Regions from separate parts of the Candidatus Thiodiazotropha sp. LNASS1 genome, predicted to be linked through region 1. Evidence: predicted binding sites of a transcription regulator. Region 1 holds the regulator's gene; each other region holds the start of a gene.
The links. Region 1 encodes FliA, which starts transcription of late flagellar genes. Its sites were predicted from a motif close to GCTAAAGTTNNNNNNNNNNCNGCCGATA; they were not measured.
Positions count from the first base shown of each region.

Region 2: a site for FliA is predicted at 1,739-1,766, ahead of AB8516_RS08475 (flagellin). Genes of this name have one in related genera too.
Region 3: a site for FliA is predicted at 1,435-1,462, ahead of AB8516_RS05750 (methyl-accepting chemotaxis protein). Genes of this name have one in related genera too.
Region 4: a site for FliA is predicted at 2,259-2,286, ahead of pomA (flagellar motor protein PomA). Genes of this name have one in related genera too.

Region 1 is NZ_OZ156465.1:62,146-66,596, forward strand. Features, by position in the region: gene flhF (flagellar biosynthesis protein FlhF) at 1-1,109, shown strand, start outside; gene AB8516_RS00310 (MinD/ParA family protein) at 1,144-1,977, shown strand; gene AB8516_RS00315 (RNA polymerase sigma factor FliA) at 1,980-2,726, shown strand; gene cheY (chemotaxis response regulator CheY) at 2,782-3,165, shown strand; gene AB8516_RS00325 (protein phosphatase CheZ) at 3,191-3,925, shown strand; gene AB8516_RS00330 (chemotaxis protein CheA) at 3,997-4,451, shown strand, end outside.
Region 2 is NZ_OZ156465.1:1,943,792-1,948,242, reverse strand. Features, by position in the region: gene flgK (flagellar hook-associated protein FlgK) at 1-563, shown strand, start outside; gene flgL (flagellar hook-associated protein FlgL) at 568-1,473, shown strand; gene AB8516_RS08475 (flagellin) at 1,881-2,651, shown strand; gene AB8516_RS08470 (flagellar protein FlaG) at 2,722-3,102, shown strand; gene fliD (flagellar filament capping protein FliD) at 3,140-4,451, shown strand, end outside.
Region 3 is NZ_OZ156465.1:1,326,574-1,331,024, forward strand. Features, by position in the region: gene AB8516_RS05740 (hypothetical protein) at 1-342, opposite strand, end outside; gene AB8516_RS05745 (TlpA family protein disulfide reductase) at 723-1,253, opposite strand; gene AB8516_RS05750 (methyl-accepting chemotaxis protein) at 1,632-4,013, shown strand; gene AB8516_RS05755 (hypothetical protein) at 4,045-4,233, opposite strand; gene AB8516_RS05760 (DsbA family protein) at 4,381-4,451, shown strand, end outside.
Region 4 is NZ_OZ156465.1:275,801-280,251, reverse strand. Features, by position in the region: gene AB8516_RS01080 (PilZ domain-containing protein) at 1-470, opposite strand, end outside; gene AB8516_RS01075 (flagellar motor protein MotB) at 497-1,381, opposite strand; gene pomA (flagellar motor protein PomA) at 1,386-2,144, opposite strand; gene AB8516_RS01065 (SDR family oxidoreductase) at 2,400-3,248, shown strand; partial or broken gene AB8516_RS01060 (gamma-butyrobetaine hydroxylase-like domain-containing protein) at 3,338-3,691, shown strand; gene AB8516_RS01055 (MoaD/ThiS family protein) at 3,668-3,976, shown strand; gene gspC (type II secretion system protein GspC) at 4,228-4,451, opposite strand, start outside.

The DNA.
Region 1 (4,451 bases):
TCGAACCCGCATCCCAATCACTGTCTGAAGACAGCACGACCCTGTCTGCTGCGGCCAGGACAGCCTATGCAACCAGCAGCGATGTCGAACAATCTGTAAAACCCAAGCAGGATTATCAAGACACCAAATCAAGTCAGAGACAGGAGCAGCCCCGGGTCGAATGGAGTCAGGATCCGGTATTGAGAGAGATGCGTCGGGAGATGCAGGCATTGCGACGGATGATGGAGAACGAACTCTCTGAGTTGACTTGGCGCGACCTTGGGCATCGTCGACCCCAGACACAGGATTTAATCCGCCGACTGATGGCATTGGGACTGGATACGGGTCACTGTAAGGAACTGGCATATCGTGTGGAAGATGCCGAAACACCCGAACAGGCATGGCGTCAGGCCTTGACCCAGCTCGGTGCAGAAATACCGGTTATAAAAAAGGACCTGCTCGATGAAGGCGGCACCCTTGCGCTGGTGGGACCAACCGGCGTCGGAAAGACCACCACCATTGCCAAGTTGGCTGCCAGATTCTGCCTGCGTCACGGCAATCGCCATCTTGCCCTGATTTCGGCCGACAGTTACCGGATCGGTGCTCAGGAGCAGCTACAAAACTATGGCCGAATCCTCGATGTGCCGGTTCGCAGCGTCACCTCACCGGAAGAGCTCAACAATGCCCTGCATGCCTTCGCGGAAAAACGTTTGGTTTTGATAGATACCGCCGGTATGGGACAGAGAGACCTCAAGCTGACAGAACGCCTGGCGCTGCTGCACAAGGGTAATCATCCCGTTAAATCTTTGTTGACCCTCTCCGCAACCACCCAACGCTCGGCCCTGAGTCACGCAATCCAAGCGTTCAATATCGTAAAACCTATTGGTGTCATCCTGACCAAGATGGATGAGGCCGCCTCGCTCGGGGGTGTGTTGTCCGCCGCTCTCGATGCAAAACTGCCGCTGGCCTTCGTGACTGACGGTCAGCGGGTGCCGGAGGATATTCAAAACGCCCATGCAGACAGGTTGATGAAACAGGCAGTGGAGCTGTCCGAGCTGATGGGCAGCAGTCCGGATGAGGAGTATCTGGCGATGGCTTTCGGGGGAATGAATGACTATGCACATGTCTGAACAGATCGAAGATCAGGCGACAGGGTTACGCAGGATGATCAACCCGGAACCAGTGAGAGTGATTGCGGTCACCGGTGGTAAAGGGGGGGTTGGAAAAACCAGTATATCAGCCAATCTGGGCGTTGCCTTCGCCGAACTCGGCCGTCGGGTAATGCTGCTCGATGCCGATCTGGGACTGGCAAACCTGGATGTGATCCTCGGTTTGCATGCGGAGCGAAATCTCTCCCATGTCATGCAGGGTGAATGCTCTCTGGAAGATGTCATGGTGACCGGGCCCAAAGGCATGAGGGTCGTGCCAGGCGCTTCCGGAATCCAGCATATGGCTGAAATGACACCCGCCGAGAATGCCGGATTGATCCATGCCTTCAGCGAAGTGGCCAATGATGTGGACGTTTTGTTGATCGACACGGCTGCCGGTATTTCCGATCTGGTGATCAGTTTCAGTCGTGCGGCACAGGAACAGATTGTTGTGGTATGTGATGAGCCTGCATCCATCACGGACGCTTATGCGATTATCAAGTTACTGAACCGGGAACACGGAATCAGTCGTTTCCGTATCCTGGCGAATATGGTGAAGAGCGTGCAGGAGGGGCGGGACCTTTACAATAAAATGTGCCGGGTAACCGATCAATACCTGGACGTTATGCTGAACTATATGGGCAGCATCCCATATGACGAACAACTGCGGAAGGCTGTAAGAAGTCAAAAACCCGTAGTCGAGGCCTATCCGCGCTCACGAGTATCACAGGCATTCAAGAATTTGGCCAAAAAGGCCGATAACTGGCCTGTACCCTCGGGTGTCAGCGGTGATTTGCAGTTTTTCGTCGAGCGATTGATCCAATTTTCTAGCCAATACGGGGAGATATGACGGTGAGCGGTTTAGCGACATACACCGCCATGCAGCAACAACAGAACTTTGATGATCTGGTGGATCAACATGCCGGACTGGTGAAAAGGATTGCCTATCACTTGATGAATCGGCTGCCACCGAATGTTCAGGCGGATGATCTGATTCAGGCGGGGATGCTGGGTCTGCTCGAGGCGAGTAGAAACTATGATCCCACGCAGGGCGCCAGTTTTGAGACCTATGCGGGTATCCGCATTCGCGGCGCAATGCTGGACGAGATCCGGCGCAGTGACTGGACGCCACGTTCTGTTCATCGCAAGGCACGCATGGTTGCAGAGGCGATGAGGGAAATCGAGAACAATGAAGGCCGAGACGCACGTGATGTGGAAGTGGCCGAGGCCTTGGGCATGAGCCTGGAGGACTATCACCAGATTCTGCGGGATTCGACAGGATGCCGCATATTCAGTCTGGATGAGTTGACTGCAGTGAGTGATGGCTTTCCTGTTGCACGGGAAGGGCCAGCAGATACTCCGTTTGACGGTTTACAGAAAGATGCCTTCAAGAAGGCATTGGCGGAAGCAATTGCCGGTTTGCCTGATCGCGAACGGCTGGTTATTGCCATGTATTACGATGATGAGATGAATCTTCGTGAGATAGGGCATGTACTGGGTGTCAGTGAGTCCAGGGTTTGCCAAATACACAGTCAGGCCACGCTGCGTTTGCGGTCGCGTTTGACAGATTGGCTCTCATTGGTACATGACGAAGAGTAATGGTTGGCCTGTGATCTGCTGATTGGTTATCAGCGGTAACAGGATGGAGGTAGCATTGGACAAGAATATGAAGATCCTCATTGTGGACGATTTTTCCACCATGCGGCGAATTATCAAGAATCTATTGCGCGATCTTGGGTTTAACAACACCCAGGAAGCGGATGATGGTCTTACCGCGCTACCTATGTTACAGAGCGGGAATTTCGATTTTCTCGTTTCAGACTGGAATATGCCGGGGATGACCGGTATCGATCTGCTGAAAGCCGTAAGGGCCGATGACAAGTTGGCCGCATTGCCGGTATTGATGGTGACGGCGGAGTCGAAACGAGAGCAGATCATAGAAGCGGCGCAGGCAGGTGTGAATGGCTATGTCGTCAAACCATTCACCGCCACGACCTTGGAAGAGAAGATCAATAAGATCTTCGAACGCGTGGGTTAAGTTGAGACTGGGCCGGGAGTAGAAAATGGGACAACCAGATAACCAACAACGATTAGAGATTGCAAAGTCCCTCGTTATCAGCCTGGAAGCCGGTGATGATGCGGAATCCGAGCGTTTGATTTCAAGTCTGACGCCGGCAGAGAAAAATGATGACCTGTTTCAAGAGGTGGGTCGTCTCACACGTGAACTGCATGATGCCATAAACGGCTTCCTGCTCGATGCCCGTATCTCTGACATGACGAATGTGGAGATACCCGATGCCAAGGAGCGGCTCACCTATGTCATTACCATGACCGAGCAATCCGCAAATCGCACCTTGACAGCGGTTGAACAGAGTATCCCGCTGATTGAGAAGATCGAACAACAGTCTGCAGAACTCGCAGAGCAGTGGGACAAACTGCGTTCCCGACTGCTCAATAAAGATGATTTCAAAGAGCTTAGTGGCGCACTTTCGAGTTTTTTACAAACCACCGGGACGGATGCCGGTGAGCTGCATAAGAACCTTTCGGAAGTGCTGTTGGCTCAGGATTTTCAGGATCTCACTGGTCAAATCATTCGCAAGGTCATCACCCTGGTCCATGATGTTGAAGAGAAACTTGTCATGCTGGTGCGTATTACCGGTAGCAAGCTGGACGATCCTGATCAGAAAAAAGATGTTAAAGAAGAGCTTGCAGGACCGGCTATTCCAGGGCTGGATCAGGGAGACCAAGTGACAAGTCAGGACGATGTGGACGATCTGCTCTCCAGCCTGGGATTTTAGTTATACAGGTAAGGACCGATATAGATTTCAACAACATTCGGTAAAGTTCGGTGATCTACCGGGAGCATTAGATGAGCATCGATGTCAACGACGAAATCCTTCAGGATTTTCTGGTCGAGGCTGGAGAGATACTTGAGCTGCTTAGTGAGCAGTTAGTGGATCTAGAGCAGCAACCTGATGATTTCGATCTGCTGAATGCCGTTTTTAGAGGCTTTCACACCATTAAGGGTGGTGCCGGGTTTCTATCAATAGATCCCTTGGTGGAGGTTTGCCACCGGGCTGAGGATGTCTTCAATATACTGCGCCAGGGGCAACGCAGTGTGGGTCCGGATTTAATGGACTCCGTGCTCGAAGTGCTTGATATTGTCAATGCCATGTTCGAGCAGGTGCGCGAAGGCGTCATGCCGGAACACGCGGACCGGGATCTGATCGAGCGACTCAACCGTTATGCCGTGCCGGAAGGCGAAAAGGAAGAGGTTGAGGAGGAAGAGGTTGCGGAGTCAGTTGAAACAGTCACTCAGGACGA
Region 2 (4,451 bases), 1.9 Mb from region 1:
AACTGGTCTATGACGATCAGGGTGGGCCGACCAGCGGCTTCGAGGTCTACTATCCGGGTTCGGTACCTGGTGTTGATCCCTTCGATGATTTCATCGTCTACGACAATCTCAACACTGCGACGATAGCCGGTACCCAGGTCCCAAGTGCCCAGTTCACCGCCTACGGCGGCATCAGTTTCGCTATTTCCGGCGTGCCCGCGGATGGTGATAGTTTCACCATCAGCAATAACACCAACGGCAGTAGCGATAATCGCAATGCCCTCTCTCTGCAGAACCTGCAAAACCAGAATCTGTTACTGGGCGGAACGGCCACCTTTGATGCGACCTATATCCAGATGGTCTCGGATGTGGGTTCGAAGACGCGTCACGCGGAACTGAATCTGGGAGCCCAGGAGAGTCTGTTGATACGCTCGCAAGAGGCGATGGCGGAGATCTCGGGTGTCAACCTCGATGAAGAGGCGGCCAAGCTGATTCAGTTTCAGCAGGCCTATCAGGCATCGGCACAGGTGATATCGGTTGCCGGCACCCTCTTCGATACTCTAATAGGCGCGGTCAGGAGGTAGAGGTATGAGTAGGATTTCCACATCCATGCTGTTCGACCGGGGCATCAATAGCATGCTCGAACGCCAGTCTGCAGTCAGCAGGGCGCAGATGCAGATCTCCACCGGTAAACGCATCCTGACACCCAAGGATGATCCCCCAGGCGCTGCCTATGTACTCGATCTGCGTACCTCCATTACCCAGGTTGAACAGTATCAGAACAATGCCGACAGGGCTCAATCCCGACTCGAACTGCAGGAAGCCACGTTGAGGGGGGTGGATGATCTGTTGCCGCGCATCATGGAGTTGGCCATACAGGGGCAGAGTGATACCTACTCTGCGGCCGCGCGCCAGGCCATCGCCGAAGAACTGCGCCAGCTTAATGATGAGTTGATGGCATTGGCCAATACCCGGGACAGTGACGGTGAGTTTATCTTTGCCGGTTATGATGCCGACACCATTCCATTCGGCAATCCCGCCGACGGTGTGTTCGCCTATGGCGGTGACATGGGCATCAGAACCCTGCAGATCTCGGCAACCCGACAGGTTCAGGACCGGGAAAACGGCTTCGATGTGTTCATGAATATAGAGACTGCAGCGGGCGGAAGACGAAACATCTTCGAAACCGTACATGGCATTATCGCGGGCATGGAGGCAGATGCGCCGAACAGCGCATTCATGGACGATCTGCAACTGGCTCAGGAACACATGGTTTCGGTCAGGGCGCGGGGCGGCGCGCGCCTGAATACCATCGATCAACAGCGCCTTATCAATGAAGACTTCATCTTCACCATGCAAAGTGCGCTTTCCAAGACCGAAGATCTGGATATCGCAGAGGCGATCAGTCGCTTCGAACAGGATCTGGTGGCGTTGCAGGCGGCACAGCAGACCTTCAACATGGTGCAAGGTCTTTCACTTTTCAATTATCTCTAAGCAGCAGGGCGCTGCGGACTCCGGTCGAGCTGCAGATCCTGCCTGTCTTCCAGCAGACATTCCAACGTCCCGTACCAGGCAGTCGAAACCAATCTTCGGGGATTCGATGCGCGTACAGCTCTTTTCCGGAAAAATTAGGGAAGCTAAGGCATAGGATATTGCTTCCTTACGGAAGTGGATCGGTGATTCCCATAAACTTAAGTATAATCAATGAGTAACGCTGAATGACGGGAGGTGGGGCGCAGCTATTTAAAGTGTGATACGGGTTAAAGTTCCATGGCTGGGGGCCGCTACAAATATCGGAGGCGGTAAATACCAAAATTGTTGGTATATCCGCTAAATGCAAATCACCGGTGATAGAGCGCTTAGCATAGATGCCGTCGCCGGTTCGATAGAGGAATTAGATCATGGCAATCACAGTCAACACTAATGTATTCTCCCTTGCGGCACAGAAAAACTTAGGTCGCACCCAATCCAACCTTGAAACCGCAGTACAGCGCCTCTCCTCAGGTTTGCGCATCAATATGGCGAAAGACGATGCCGCCGGCCTCGCTATCGCACAGCTGCAAACCGGTCAGGCACGGGGCATGACAGTCGCCCAGCGCAATATCGCGGACGGCATCTCCTATCTGAGCGTGGCAGACGCTACCCTGCAGACTGTCAGCGACATGATGCAACGTCAGCGTGAACTCGCAGTGCAACATGCCAGCGGTCTCTACACCGCAGCCCAGCAGGGTTATATGTCGACCGAATTTGATGCCCTGACAACCGAGATCACGGACGCCTTGGCTCGTGCAACCTTCAACGGCACAGCAGTGTTCGGAGGTGGTGGTACCATTCAGGTCGGTGCCAACGCCGGACAGACAATCGCTGTCTCATCAGCCGCACCTGCCCATACCGCTACCATCAGCAGTATCGCGTCGGTGGACACAGACCTCAATGCAGTGGCAGCCGAACTGGCTAACGTCGGTAGTCTGCAGAGCCGTCTGTCATCGGCCTCTCGCGTAGCCGCTTCCATCGAAGAGGCACAATATGCGGCAGCCGGACGCGTCATGGATGCGGACTTCGCCCGTGAAACCGCAAGAATGACCAGTGCTCAAGTCGTGCAGCAGGCTGGTGTGGCCGCCTTGGCACAGGCCAACTCACTGCCACAGCTGGCCTTGGGTCTGCTCAGTTAAGGACAACCGTGGGGGTGGCGGTTTCAGCCGCCCCCATGATTTAGCGGAACAAATAGGTTAGGGTGTGATCATGCCAAACGTAATCAACAATTTGGCCAATGAGTATGCCTATAAGCGTGATGTCTCCAAGACTGCTCAGAGTCCAGTTACACAGAATCTGACCTCTTCTGAAGAGGGGGAAAGGAAACAGGCGGCGGATGTTGAACAACCGTTGGTTATCGACAGCAAAGAGCTGGCGCTCAACGTCGAAAACCTGACGCAGATTGTCAACCGGAATCTCGAGTTCAGTATCGATCAGGAAACCGGAACGCAGGTAATCCGGGTAATTGATTCCGATACCGGTGAGTTGGTCAGGCAAATACCCCCGGATCAGATCTTGCATGTTATTTCCCATATAGAGGAGATGCAGGACGAGCTGTTACCGGGCGTCTTGTTGGATGACAGGGTTTAAACGTAGTACTCATACAATTGGTGAGGCTTAGCTAATCATGGCAATCGGCTTTTCAGGTATTGGTGCCGGGAGCGACTGGAACAGTATTATCAATCAGCTGTTGCAGATTGAGTCGCGCCCGCTCGATCAGCTGCGCACACGTGAGAAGGAGATCGATCAGCAGATCAGCGACTATGGACTGATCAAGAGTGCTATCGACACCTTCAAGAGCACTGTGGAAGATTTGACCACCACGACAGGTCTGGCGGTTTTTTCCACCAGCTCCAGTGACGAATCCGTGGTGACCGTCAGCGCCGATGAAAACGCGGCGGTGTCGAGTTACGATATCGTTGTAGACCACTTGGCGAGCGGGGATAAGCTGGCTTCCTCCGCCTATGCCGACAGCAACACCGCAGTCGGTACGGGCACCTTGTCGATCACTGTCGATGGCTCGACCATGAATCTGACCGTGGATGGCAGCAACAACACGCTGGCGGATCTGCGTGATGCCATCAACAGTGCCGCCGACAATCCCGGTGTTGCGGCCACCATCCTGAATGAGAGTGGTGGCAGCCGCTTGATCCTCACCAGTCAGGAGACCGGTGCGGCGAACGCCATTTCAGTCAGCTTCGTGGATGGCGATGACGGCAACAACACCGACGCCAACGGCCTCTCCAGACTATTCCATATCGGTGCCGGCGGCGATGGCCTTGCCGAGCAGGTGGAGACAGCCCAGGATGCGCTGCTCTACATAGATGGTTTCACCGTCAATAGTGCATCGAATTCAGTGACCGGGGCCGTATCGGGCGTTACCTTTGAACTGGTGGCTGCCGGCAGTGCTTCAATCGGAATCACCCGGGACAACACCAGGATCGAGGAGAAGATCCAAGGGCTGGTCGATGCCTACAATACGGTGATGGAAGAGTTCGAAGCAATGGAAGCGAGCTCATTGGGTGGCGACAGCAGCCTGCGCAGGATGAGACAGGGTTTTGTCGATGTCCTCAATCAGGTCGCAACAGTGGATGCTGCCAATGCCTACCTGTTTGAGATCGGTATCACTCGGGACAGAGAGGGTGTTCTCTCCCTCGATAGCAGCGATTTAGCGGATGCATTGGTCAACGATTTTGATCGTGTGTCGCAGATCCTGACCGATGAAACCACAGGATTTGCAAACCGTTTCTATAACTACGCCGATCTGTTGCTGGATGTCGGTGGGGTTATCGAAGCCAAAGATGAAAGTCTGAACAATCAGAAGGACAATGTGCAGACTCAGATCGAGCGGGCGGAACTGCGCCTGGATGATTATGAGAAAAAACTGATCGCTCAATTTACAGCTTTGGATCAAACGGTTGCTATACTGCAAAGTACCA
Region 3 (4,451 bases), 1.3 Mb from region 1:
AAGGATAGAGTTGTAAGGAGGCAATACACAACAGTAGGCGAACTCAAACCCGGTACAGTGCATACCGAGTTCGTAGTTCATCATGATATTGAAACTGTTCTTTGGGCGCAGTGCCAAGCCGTTATCGCCGTCACCCTCACCTTCGGAATGTCTCTCTTCCTCTTCCTCGTCCTTCCTGCGCTCATCCTCTTCGCTACTGTATTTGTCTTCCTCGTGATTTTCCTCTTCTTCATCACTGCTCGCCCAGCCATTGTCCATGGTGAAAATCAGCATAAAGATAAACGAAATCGCGAGTGTTACGAAGCGATGGGATTTATTACGTCGTGATTGATTGAACTTCATAATCGAACCCCTCCATGAAGCTGTACGATTTTTATGTGGGACGAGTACTCCGGCGGCGTTATACGTCCACGATTAGCTCACATTGAATGTGATGATCCTCCTGTCCAATAGCTACCAAATAAATGAGCAACCAACAATAACCACTTGTATTAATTTGTTTTTTTATCCAGCACTCATTACTAATACATTGGCCGTTTTGGGCAGGTTGTCCCAAAATTAGCAAAACAAGATTAAAAGAAACTTAAAAAGTTGAGGATTTGGGAAAAGAAATACTAGGCTGGGTTTAAAGATGTGACCCAGTTCATGCTCTAAAATCTGACAGGACGGCGCTTACGCTTCGCTCAGTTGACAGTCCCCGATGCATATTCACCGCAGGCACCCTACTTCTGCATGACCTGGTGAACAATCGAAGTGGCTTCGTCACTATCCCACTCGATAGGACCAATCGCCTTATAACGCAAGCGCCCCTGTCCATCAACGAGAAAACTGCTCGGGAAGACCTTGACCTCCCAGGCGTTGGCTGCGACCCGGCTTGGATCAAGTAGAACGGGAAACGTAAGTTTCAGGCGTGCCGCCATTTTACTTACACGACGTTCGCTCTCCTCGACATTGATGGCCAGAATGACAAAATCGGACTGGTTCATCGCCTCTTTCAACCTGATCAGGGACGGCATCTCCTCAATACAGGGAGGGCACCAGGTTGTCCAGAAGTTGAGTAAAACCGTTTTGCCCTTGAGATCGCTGATTTTGACTTGATTGCCTTTTAAGTCTTGAAGCACCAGGGAGGGGGCAGGATGATTCGGCAATACAACCTCAAGCCAGCCACCATGCGTCAGGCCGCTTACTGAAAATGAAAACAGGATCAGCGCCTGTATGAGATTGATCAAATATGATCTTTTGAGCAGATTCATGGTGTTTTTTTCTTAAGTCAGTATCAATTGATCGCCCGCCTGATGCAGAGTATTACGGAATAGCATTCCTGCCGTTAACTTTAAATAATACATAAAAACTGGTCTCTAGCTTAATGATAAAAAAGTAGATTTTTAAACTTCACTCTATATCCGCATGAGAGTTTGGATGGGTCAAAATGTAACTAAAGTTTTACAAATCGAAGACGATATGTCTTGCAACCATGGAGTATATGGTTACGGCAAAGCAAAACAATAAGCTTATTTGCCGTAATGAATCGTCCACAGGCGGCTTGTGGGCAAGGTTATACGGCGTATACGAATTATAAAATACCAGCGCCAGGAATTGGGATATGGATCATCCATATCAGGGAAACGATCATGTCAGTTCTTCATAATATTTCGATTCGCACAAAGCAGTGGTTCGGTTTCGGGCTCATTCTCTGTGTGCTTGCAACCTCATCCATTATCACACTCATCAGTCTGGGTAATGTTGAACAAAGCGTGAACCAGGTGGTGCGCGAGAGTCAGCCACGTTTAATCCTGACGAAAGACCTCGCAAAAAGCCTGAAACAATCTACAGAATCCTTGGCTTTTTATCTTCTTACGAAGGATGAGTCCCAGCTACAGGACTTCTCAAGTCAAAGGGACCAAACGAAATATATACTTCAATCATTGATAACCAAGAGCATAGAGGCGGAGGATACCACTTCATCCCAACTACTCAAGCAGCTGGACGATAAACTGAAGCAGTATGAACAAACAGCTGCGGCGTTACTCAATCAGACAGCCACGCATGAAGGTAACTTTCCAGGTATTGCCTATGCCAACACGCACATTAATCCTATCAGCCGGGAACAGATGCAACTGACATCCCAAATGATTCTTTCCGAAATGGAAGAATACGCGGACGAAGAACGGAAACAGATCCTGCATCATCTTACCGAGCTGCGGTATGCCTGGAGCAATATCATGAACGGCATCCGCGGCTATCTCGCTTTTCGCAGTGATTCGAATATTAATGACTTGAACCTTTACCTGGACAGGACAAAAAAACTGGTCCGGCTAATCAGTGCAAAGAGTGATCAACTGACATTGGATCAAGCTGATTCCATTGAGCAATTTATGGATAACATGGTCCGTTTCGATGAACACTACAAGAGGCTTCTTGAGATACACGGGAGTAATCAATGGCGCAGTGATGCATGGCTCGTACGTAGCCAGATCACACCACTATTGATGACAACGGATCAACATCTCGAGCAGTTGGTTGCTCATCATGAGTCGACTATCTCACACACCAGCCAACGCCTGATCAAGGATGCCAGTTCAACCACAACACTTGTAATCAGTCTGTTGCTGTTTGGACTTGTGATCGGATTATCGATAAGTTGGCTGACCACGCGTCTTATCTACAATCCGATCCTGGACGCGGTCAAGACCATGCAAGACATCGCCAATGGCGATGGTGATCTGATGAAGCGATTGGAAAAGAAAGGTAATGATGAACTTGGACTGCTTGCTGAAAGCTTTAACCAGTTTGTTGACAAAATCCGCAAACTGATACAACAGACCGCGCAATCCACTGAGTCGGTAATCAATGCTGTTGCGCAAACATCAGACAATACCAGTCAGATCAGTCGTCGCATCCAACAGCAGGAAAATGAAACTGACCAGGTCGCTACGGCTATGACCCAAATGACTGCCTGCGTAGCCAACATAGCACAAAATGCAACTACCGCCGAAGAAGCCACCAAGGCAGCCACTGCTGAAGCACATACAGGCTGCAAAGTAATCAAGCAGACAGCAGATGCCGTGCAGGCGTTGGCGGATGAAGTGGAACTTGCAGAAAATTCGATTCTGGGTGTGGAGCAGGAGAGCGCTCGTATCGGATCGGTCCTGGATGTCATAAAAAGCATTGCCGAGCAGACCAACCTACTCGCCCTTAACGCCGCCATCGAAGCTGCAAGAGCGGGAGAGCAAGGGCGTGGTTTTGCTGTTGTAGCCGACGAAGTGCGTGGGCTTGCCAATCGCACGCATCAATCGACAGGCGAGATCGAGTCAATGATACAAGCGCTGCAGAGTGGCACACAGCGGGCAGTATCCGTGATGGCATCCGGCAGGGAGAAAGTGGACAGCAGAGTTCTGCAGGCAACAGAGGCACTTCATTCGCTGAGCGAGATAAATAAGGCTATCGAGACAATCAACGACATGAACACCCAGATCGCCACCGCGGCAGAGGAGCAGTGCTCGGTGGTGGAAGAGATCAACAAGAACATAATCAATATCAGCGAAAACGGCAAGCAGACCTCGCAACGGGCAAAAGATACCTCTGATACTGCCAATGACCTGGGGACATTAGCCTCCGATCTGCAAAGGATTGTCCAGCAGTTTAAATTTTCCGGCGATAGAGGGTTTGATTTCAGCTCTGCAAAATCGGCCCACCTGGCATGGAAAACAAGAGTACGTTCCTTTCTCGATGGCAAGCAATCCCTTTCCCATGAAGAAGCAGTCTCGCACCATGATTGCGCCCTCGGAAAATGGTACTACTCAGAAGCGCTTAATCGATATGGCGATGTTGCTGAAATACATGCGATAGAACAACCCCATCAGCAGTTACATTCACTGATAAGAGAAATTATCAAGCATATGGAAAGTGGGGATACTGACAGAGCGGAGGATCTTTATAGTGAAATCGAGCCTCTGTCAGGCGAAATCATTGGCCTATTGAATAGGGTCGAACGGAAAATAGCGGCCGGTTGACGGGGACCGTTCAAGGCATAGTGTTTCCCTGTCACTTCTTGCTGCTGCGACCACGCTTCTGCCACAGCAGTACACCGAGTGTGGTCGCGCCCAACGCAATACCGGCAGACAATATCATACGCGCCAACCACTCGGGCCAGGCGGGTTGCGGTGTCAGAAGTGCCGCGCTGCCGACGACTATCAACCAGAATGAGATTTTTCCAAGGAGTGCGGATTTCAAACTATTATCACCCTGACAGACGACAACCATAGCGTGGCCAAGCCTGATGGATCATGAAATGCCAATAATATATATCGGCAAATGTATTACCTGAATCGGATATACTCTTATATCACAACCGATATAGCTGCGAAACAAATCCTGAACATGGCTCACCTCTACTACATCCATGATCCAATGTGCAGTTGGTGCTGGGGATTTCGCCCGGTACTCGAGGT
Region 4 (4,451 bases), 210 kb from region 1:
CCGATTGCCTCTTCGATGCCAACCACCTCGCCGTAGGCCACCACACCGGTAAATGAGGGCAACAGCAGCAGCTTTATCTCAACCAGGTCACCCACTTCCAACTTCTCGGTGATATCCATGGCAATGCCACCGGCACTCAGGTTAACCGAATGGGAGGGTCGATTCAGCAACTCATTTTCCTGTGCGAGGAAACTTTGTCCCAGTAAATTGATCTTGTCATCCAACGCCTTGAGATAGTCGGCTATATCAGGATCCCGCTGCTCGATACGGTGCAGGGGTGCGGACAGGTGCTGGCTGATGGTCTGTAGCCGGGTCATTACGGTGAATCTGTCTGTCCCCTGCATTTTGTCATCGATGCTTTCAGGTAACTCATTCAGGGTGATCACACGATAGCTGACCTGTATCGAATCATCGATGCGGAAGAACTCTCTGCGTTCATCCTGTGTCATTGCCTTCTCATTCTTCGTCATCTATCAGCACTCCTCTCCAGCTTACACTATTGTTCACTGGCCTTGATCACCTCACCGCTATCCTCATCCTCACCACGCTGAATCACAAGCTCGACACGTCTGTTTGTCGCCCTGTTTTCACTCGTATCATTGACAACCAGTGGTTGTGAATCGGCATACCCCTGGATCAGAAAGCGACCTTCATCAATGGCCGCATTACTCAGCATGGCGTGCACCACAGTCACCGCCCGGGCAGACGAGAGCTCCCAATTCGAGCGAAAGCGCCGGGTGGAAATCGGGATGTTGTCAGTATGACCGGCAACAATGATCTTACCAGGCGTGTTGGCTATAACATCGGTTATTTTTGAGATCACTTCGAAGAAATCGGGGTTGAGAGTCGCCCGACCCGATGGAAATGAACCCTTTTCCTGGATGCGAATGATAATTTTTGTATCCTCCGTCTCCACATCCAGCAATCCTTCCGAAATTTCGCCGTCCAGCATCTCCTGCAGCTCTTCTGCCTGCTCCTTGACCTCTTCCTCAATCTGAGCCTGCATCGCGGCCTTTGCCATGTCGATATCGAGATCCTGTTGGTCCTCAGCCTCGCTACGTTGATCCTCACTCTGCAGAAAATCCTGTTCCACATCCGTAGTCTGCTGGCGGAGCTCTTCTATCGGCGTCGGTTCCGGCTTTCCCGGGCTGAATTCCTGCATGACCACGCTGGTACCCTTGACGACGTCCATTACCGGGATTTCACGCTGGACACCAAAGGCATCCTTCATCGATTCGGCCATTTTCTTGAAACGTGCGGCATCGATCTCCGCGAAGGAGAGCAGCAAAACGAAGAAACACATCAGCAATGACATCAGATCGGCGAAGGTCGCCAACCACGGAGGAAGTCCGTCAGGGCATTTCGGGCATTCGTCCGCCATTTGGTCAGGTTTCCTGAACCGGACGCTTACCGGTTGGGAGATAGGTGCTCAAAAGCTGTTCCAGCACCCGTGGATTCATGCCTTCCTGGATGCCAGAGATTGTCTCCATGATCAGCGACTTGTTGGTCTTCTCCATCGCACTGGCCCGGGCAAGTTTGTCAGAAATGGGTTGTGCGAAGGCATTCGCGATAACGGCACCATAGAGTGTTGTCAGCAAGGCGACTGCCATGGCGGGCCCGATACTGGCCGGATCCGACATGTTCGCCAGCATCTGCACCAAACCGACCAGGGTACCGATCATTCCCATGGCCGGCGCCATGGTTGCCATATTCTTGAACATAGTCTGGCCGACCTCGTGGCGCTGAATCGTCAGATCGATATCCTTGGTCAACAACTTATTGACCAAAGCCGGATCATGTCCATCCACACAGAGACCGATACCTTGCTGGAGGAAAGGATTGCCGATCTCCTGCCCCTCCAAGGCCAGTAATCCGTTTTTCCGTGCAATGTCAGCCAGCTCAACCGCCTCTTCGATGAGTTTCTTAGGGTCGTCGGTCTTGTAGAAAAATGCCTTCATACCGATACTGAAGGAGCCGAGAAAGTCACCCAGGGAGACCTGCATCAATGTCACCATGAACGTTCCCCCTCCAACAATCAATAGTGAGGGAATATTCACAAACAGCATCACATCGCCACCTGAAGCAATAGCCCCGATAATGATGCCGAAACCACCCAATAGGCCGACCAGAGTAGCAATATCCACTTATTAGTTCTCCGAATCCCCGTTGCTTATTTATGCATCTTTGAAAAGCTGGCTGAGAGCAACCCGTCCCGGGTCGATCACAGGCGTTGCGCTAAGATTCCAATCTGTTTGTTTTAGCGGTAGGAAATTGGCAAACTTTAATTCCTCAAGGCCCTTAGGCGTTCACTCCGTAAGTCGTTTGAATCAGCATTGGATTGCTGCAAACCACGCTATCATGAGCAGAATTGTTACAAAAAATTTTACATTACCGCCCATATGTCAAATGAAAAAAGTGTACTCATAACAGGCTGTTCCAGTGGTATCGGACATTGCGTCGCAGCTGGACTGAAAAACCGCGGTTTTCGTGTCTTTGCCAGTGCCCGCAAAGAGCAGGATGTGGCGGATTTGCAGCGACAGGGATTCGAATCACTCCAGCTCGATCTCGATGACAGCAGTTCCATCGATCAGGCCGTGGATCAGGTGTTAAAAAGAACCGACGGACGTCTCTATGGCCTCTTCAACAATGGCGCATACGGTCAGCCCGGAGCGGTTGAGGATCTGAGCCGCGAGGCGTTGCGGCGACAATTTGAAACCAATCTGTTCGGCTGGCATGAGCTGACCTGCCGGATCATACCCACAATGCGCAGACAGGGAGCGGGGCGAATCATTCAGAACAGTTCCATTCTGGGTTTTATCACTCTGCCCTATCGTGGGGCCTACGTGTCCAGTAAATATGCCCTGGAGGGATTGAGCGACACGCTGCGCTTGGAGCTTGTGGGAAGCGGTATTCACGTCTCACTGATCGAACCGGGACCGATCGAAAGCAAATTTCGGGAAAATGCCCACAGGATGTTTCAAAAACATATCGACAGCCTCCATTCAGTCCATCGGCAGTACTACCAGTCCTTGATAAATCGTCTCGAAAAACAAGGACCTGCCGCTCCCTTTACCCTACCGGCGGAAGCGGTGCTGAAAAAGGTCATCCATGCCCTGGAAAGCAGCAGGCCCAAACCGCGCTATCACGTCACCTTTCCTACCCATCTGTTCGCACTACTACGGCGACTGCTCAGCAGTCGCGCCATGGATCGCACCCTTCTCAGGGTCGGGGGGAGCGGCAGACGCTGATAAGCCATCAAAGATTCCAGGTTGAAGCGGGAAGCCTTTGTGTGACATCATCCTTGCCCCTTATCTAACCTTGTTGGCCTGCATGAATTATGTCGAGTGAGAGCCCAACCCCCATTGAGATCAATTTGCACCAAAAATCCCGCCTCCTGGTCCTGCGCTTTTCCGATGGAATGAGTTTTGAGCTGCCCTGCGAGTATCTGCGTGTCTTCTCCACAGCGGCGGAGGTCAAAGCAAGTGACGCACCCGTCATAGGAAAGGAGTCGGTCAACATTACAAAAATCGAGCCTCAGGGTCAGTATGCGATTCGCCTAATTTTCGATGACGGACACGATACCGGGATCTACTCTTGGGAAACGCTCTATCAGTTGGGTGTCAAGCAAGAGAAAAACTGGAACAACTATCTCAAAACGTTAGAAACCATAGGCTACACACGCCAGGAAAACGGTCAGGGAGAACGCAAGATCAAGCTCTACTATTTCTCTTGGTTGGCTAATAAAACGGGTAGAGAGAGTGAAGAACTGGTATTGCCGCCTTCAGTGACAACCATTTCTGAGCTACTGAAATTACTCAGAAACCGTCGGCATCAGGTCGCTCAAGTCTTCGATGAATCGCTTTTGAGACCTACGATCAACAAGCAGTTTGCCGAGTTTTTCAGCCGCCTTGAAGATGGCGACGAGGTTGCATTGATACCCAATCGTCCGACACCACCCGCAACACCCGATCTGTAGGGCCTGTCAACACCAACCCGATCGGTGCTGTGGTAACTAAACAGACGCCGATCAAGCTGCGAGAAGAGCGGTTTGGTGATTCAAAATGAGCGACGAGCAACACCGAGTGGCGCTTTTCAGGCGTACCCCAAGGGCACTTCCTTCGGGGCGCACCCCAAGGGCACTTCCTTCGGGGCGTATTCCGTGGGGGGCTAGTGAAGCAATGGATTCCTGGCGCAATCCAGCCGGTGAAATACAGGTTTAAAGTGGATTCAGTTTAGATCGAAATTGAGTGTTTGCGGCTTTCCGTTGCGCACGATTTCCACCTGAATGTTCTTCACACCCTTCAGTTTTTCAATCAGTTTCATCGCCTCCTTGTCATTGGACAAGGTAATGCCGTTCACCGAGGTCACCAGATCCGAGGGTCGCACTCCCAGCTGGTTATAGAGTTCACGATTCTTTTGCGGCAAAATTCGATATCCCTTCATGCCTTCCC